Regions from separate parts of the Anoxybacillus sp. ST4 genome, predicted to be linked through region 2. Evidence: a T-box and tRNA genes for the amino acid it is inferred to sense, from the RefSeq annotation. Region 2 holds a T-box; the other holds one or more tRNA genes.
The links. A T-box is a leader RNA that pairs with one kind of tRNA and senses whether it is charged. The one in region 2 lies ahead of leuS (leucine--tRNA ligase), so its partner is inferred to be a tRNA-Leu.
Positions count from the first base shown of each region.

Region 1: it encodes a tRNA-Leu, which carries the amino acid that the T-box ahead of leuS (leucine--tRNA ligase) is inferred to sense. The anticodon was not compared.

Region 1 is NZ_JAHZOE010000048.1:60-2,446, reverse strand. It holds gene K1I44_RS14695 (GH1 family beta-glucosidase) at 1-1,021, opposite strand, end outside; tRNA gene K1I44_RS14690 (tRNA-Leu) at 1,357-1,441, opposite strand; tRNA gene K1I44_RS14685 (tRNA-Leu) at 1,500-1,585, opposite strand; tRNA gene K1I44_RS14680 (tRNA-Cys) at 1,597-1,670, opposite strand; tRNA gene K1I44_RS14675 (tRNA-Gly) at 1,682-1,753, opposite strand; tRNA gene K1I44_RS14670 (tRNA-Gln) at 1,759-1,833, opposite strand; tRNA gene K1I44_RS14665 (tRNA-His) at 1,851-1,926, opposite strand; tRNA gene K1I44_RS14660 (tRNA-Trp) at 1,935-2,008, opposite strand; tRNA gene K1I44_RS14655 (tRNA-Tyr) at 2,019-2,103, opposite strand; tRNA gene K1I44_RS14650 (tRNA-Thr) at 2,109-2,184, opposite strand; tRNA gene K1I44_RS14645 (tRNA-Phe) at 2,227-2,302, opposite strand; tRNA gene K1I44_RS14640 (tRNA-Asp) at 2,326-2,387, opposite strand, start outside.
Region 2 is NZ_JAHZOE010000002.1:55,373-57,759, forward strand. It holds partial or broken gene tnpC (IS66 family transposase) at 1-1,193, opposite strand, end outside; T-box leader at 1,369-1,581, shown strand; gene leuS (leucine--tRNA ligase) at 1,644-2,387, shown strand, end outside.

The DNA of each region.
Region 1 (2,387 bases), on a different contig from region 2:
AACGAACAAGCAAGTCGAACAAGCCGTTCGGATTTACTTCCCAGTTCATATCTGTCACCGGTCTTCCTGTACTTACATGTTCGAACACAATCGGCTCACGTTCACCTTTTTTCCAATCCTTTAATGTTGCCGTTGAGTAGTAGTTAAATCCGAAGAAATCAATAGACTGTTGAATTGTCTGTAAATCCCCTTCTCGATAAACATCCGGTAAATAATCTTTATATACTTCTAACATGTCTTGCGGATAATGCCCTTTGAAGACAGGATCTAAAAACCAACGATTCATAAAGCCATCCCATTTTCGCGCCGCATCAACAGCTTTTTCATCTTGTGGATCTACCGCGTATCCAGGTGTTAAGTTCAATGTAATCCCTATCTCTCCATCTTTCGGGCCAATTTCTCGAAATGCTTTTACAGCTTCACCATGGGAGAGAAGAACGTGATGAGCCGCTTTTAAAAATGATGTGAAGTTTTGAATGCCTGGTGCATGTTCACCGTTACCATATCCTAAATAAGCCACAACCCACGGTTCATTATGAGTAATCCACTTCTTTACAACGTCTCCTAGATTTTTGTAAAGAAACTCAGCGTACTCTCGGAAATAATGAACAGTATCGCGATTTTCCCATCCGCCTTTTTCTTGAAGAGTTTGTGGCATATCCCAATGGTAAATCGTCAACATAGGCTCAATATCGTTTTCTAATAATTCATGTACAAGTCGCTTATAAAAGTCTAACCCTTTTTCATTGAACTTCCCGGGCGTTTCACTGTAAAGTCTCGCCCAACTAGTTGAAAAACGATACGCTTTTAAATGAAGCGCTTTCATTAATGCGATATCTTCGACATAACGATTGTAATGGTCGATTGCAATATCTCCATTATCACCATTCGCTACTTTACCAGGGATGCGCGAAAAGTGATCCCAAATCGAATAAATTTTATCTTCCCCAGTTGCTGTTCCTTCGATCTGATATGATGAAGTAGCAGCCCCCCAAACAAAATCTTTCGGAAACTGAATCATGAATCGTACCCTCCTACGAATTTTTTCGTTAATAAAAAAATATAAAAGCGCTTTCTTCCAAACGTTTCGTAACTCAATCATAATAAGAACTTACAACAAAGTCAATAAAATATTTATATAAAACTGAAAAACACTTACTTAACTATACAATATCCCGTCATAAATTTAACGAAAATTTTCGGTAAGAATTTCGGATAACGAAAAATATCGGAGGAGTAACGAAGGAAGACAGCCGTTCTAACACATTGTTGCGGAAAGTATAAAGGGCAAGGTGAGGAGAATAGTCAAAAAAATAAAAAACTCCTGCAAAATCATGCAGGAGTTTTTTACTGTAGTGCCGATGGTGGGAGTCGAACCCACACGGGGGGCTACCCCACACGATTTTGAGTCGTGCGCGTCTGCCAGTTCCGCCACATCGGCATGTTAAATACAACGATTCAATTATACCACGACACCTAGCTTTGTCAAGCCTGTTCAGTGCCGAGGGCCGGACTCGAACCGGCACGGTAGTCACCTACCGCAGGATTTTAAGTCCTGTGCGTCTGCCAATTCCGCCACCCCGGCGCACAAAAAAATGGAGGCGGCAACCGGATTCGAACCGGTGGTAAAGGTTTTGCAGACCTCTGCCTTACCACTTGGCTATGCCGCCATGAAACAAAGAGCGGAAGACGGGACTCGAACCCGCGACCCCCACCTTGGCAAGGTGGTGTTCTACCACTGAACTACTTCCGCATGTATGGCTGGGGTAGCTGGATTCGAACCAACGCATCACGGAGTCAAAGTCCGTTGCCTTACCGCTTGGCTATACCCCAAAATTTTCAAGTATATATGGGGCGACTAGTGGGAATCGAACCCACGAATGCCAGAGCCACAATCTGGTGCGTTAACCACTTCGCCATAGCCGCCACGTTTTTGGCAGGGGCAGTAGGAATCGAACCCACACCGGAGGTTTTGGAGACCTCTGTTCTACCATTAAACTATGCCCCTAAAGTCAAGATGGTGGAGGGGGACGGATTCGAACCGCCGAACCCAAAGGGAGCGGATTTACAGTCCGCCGCGTTTAGCCACTTCGCTACCCCTCCGCATATGGTGCCGGCTGCAGGACTTGAACCCGCAACCTACTGATTACAAGTCAGTTGCTCTACCAATTGAGCTAAGCCGGCATATTACAAAATATATTCAAACTAAGCCGATATGATTCAAAATGGTGGCTCGGGACGGAATCGAACCGCCGACACAAGGATTTTCAGTCCTTTGCTCTACCGACTGAGCTACCGAGCCGTTTAAGTAATTCACTTATATAGTGGCGGTCCCGACGGGACTCGAACCCGCGATCTCCTGCGTGACAGGCAGGCATGTTAACCAC
Region 2 (2,387 bases):
TGCTCTGCTTTCGCCAGGATACGATCATACACTCGTTCCCATCGTTTCGCCTCTTCTTCGGAAAGTGCACCGTGATGAGCTTCGACTACCTGTTTGGCGGCTAACAGAAACTCATGTGCGATGCCCATGTATGGCCTTGTTCGATGAAGCCTTTTAGCTCACGTAAATGATGGGCATGACAAAGAGCATGTGTGGCTTTCGTGTATCTCGGATACGTACCGAACGCATCATGCATCATCGTTCCTTCATATCGGGGAAGAATCCCAATGTCATCGGTCGCTTTCTTCCCACGAGAAGCGTGAAAAGCCAAGTACGTATATGTCGACGTACATGCGACATGCACCCATGCGAGTTTACCATTGATGCGCAAACTCGTTTCATCGACATGCAAGATGTTAGAGTCAAGTAAGGCGTCTTCGATCATGTCCATATTGGATTCCAGCGCTTCGCGTCCTCGTTTCACCATATTGGCAAGGGTTCCTGTACTAACCGAGTGTTGATATAACGCTTCGATTGTATCACTTAAACGCTTGTAAGGGATCAATTGGATATGATGCAAATAAACAACGAGCGCAGTAAGACGTGGACCGTATTGCACATGATTAAAGGGAGAGGATGTTTAGTGCCATTAAAAAATATAAAGTAAGACGTGAACCGTATTGCACATGATTCGTGACATGTGGTGGAAACTCCGCTTGTTGAACACATCGGCAATGTGGACAGGATTTCACTTCACGCTCATGTTGTGTCACTTCAATCGACACGGGAGGCAGATCAAACACTTGACGGACATCGACTTTGAACGGTTTGACGTCACGCAAAGAAGCCCCACATCCTTGACACGTATGTACGCGATGGACGACACGATGATGTGGATGTTCCACTTGACGGAGCGTCGTCCCCTCATGTCCCTCTTGCCCACCAGGCTTTTTGCCAGACGGCTCGCGGGAGGAACGCTTTTTCTCAAAACGGTCAGAAGATGGGGGCAAATGGCTATTGGAGCTGTTTTTTTTCGTGCGTGCTTCCAGCTCTTGAACGCGATGCTTGAGTTGTTCATTTTCTTTGCGTAGCTGTTTGTTTTCTTGGCGCAAATGTTCATTTTCTTGAATGAGTTGATGAATGAGCTGTTTTTGTTGTTGGACTTTGCCGATTAAGCCCTCAACTGTAAATACAGCTTGTTGTACCGTCAACATGTGATTCACCTCCTTGTCTATCAATATTCACATCATAGACAGGAAAAGCAAAAAAATATTCAGCTCACTTTATGATGTGGCTGAATAGTTACAATTAAACATATCGTTCCATACGTGAATACACTTGCAACGAGGGCGTAAATTTTTTAAAATAATGTGTATAATGAAATAATGGAAAATGACGGTGAAAAGGAGTAGTAGTAAACAAATGGTCGACAGAGAGTTGACGGATGGTGCGAGTCAACCGAAATTTGTTTACGAACTCGCCTTGGAGTCGCGTATGCGAATGAAGTAGCGTGCGCCGTGAATCTGCGTTAATGATGAAAGTGAGTGCACGATTCGTGCGCTAACAAGGGTGGTACCGCGGGAGAATCCTCTCGTCCCTTTTCGGGATGAGAGGTTTTTTGTTTTTCATTTTTGTTAAAAATGAACAAAAAGGAGGTTTGTCACGTGAGTTTTAATCATCGTGAAATCGAAAAAAAATGGCAAAAGTATTGGGAAGAAAATAAAACGTTTCAAACGACAGAAGATGACGGGAAGAGAAAGTTTTATGCGCTCGACATGTTTCCATATCCGTCAGGGGCAGGTTTGCATGTTGGCCACCCTGAAGGGTATACAGCGACAGACATTTTAGCGCGCATGAAGCGCATGCAAGGATATAACGTGCTACATCCGATGGGGTGGGATGCGTTCGGGTTGCCAGCTGAGCAATATGCGCTTGATACCGGAAATGATCCAGCGGAATTTACGGAAAAAAATATTAACAACTTCCGCCGTCAAATTAAATCGCTCGGTTTTTCATATGACTGGGATCGCGAAGTGAACACGACCGATCCGAACTATTACAAATGGACACAATGGATTTTCTTAAAGTTGTATGAAAAAGGATTAGCGTATATGGATGAAGTGCCGGTCAACTGGTGTCCTGCACTAGGGACGGTGCTTGCGAATGAAGAAGTCATTGATGGTAAAAGTGAGCGCGGTGGTCACCCGGTCATTCGTAAGCCGATGAAACAATGGATGCTTCGCATTACGGCATATGCTGATCGCTTGCTTGAAGACTTAGAGGAGCTTGATTGGCCGGAAAGCATTAAAGAAATGCAACGAAACTGGATCGGTCGCTCGGAAGGAGCAAACATTCATTTCCAAGTTGATGGACATGATGAAACGTTTACGGTGTTTACAACACGTCCT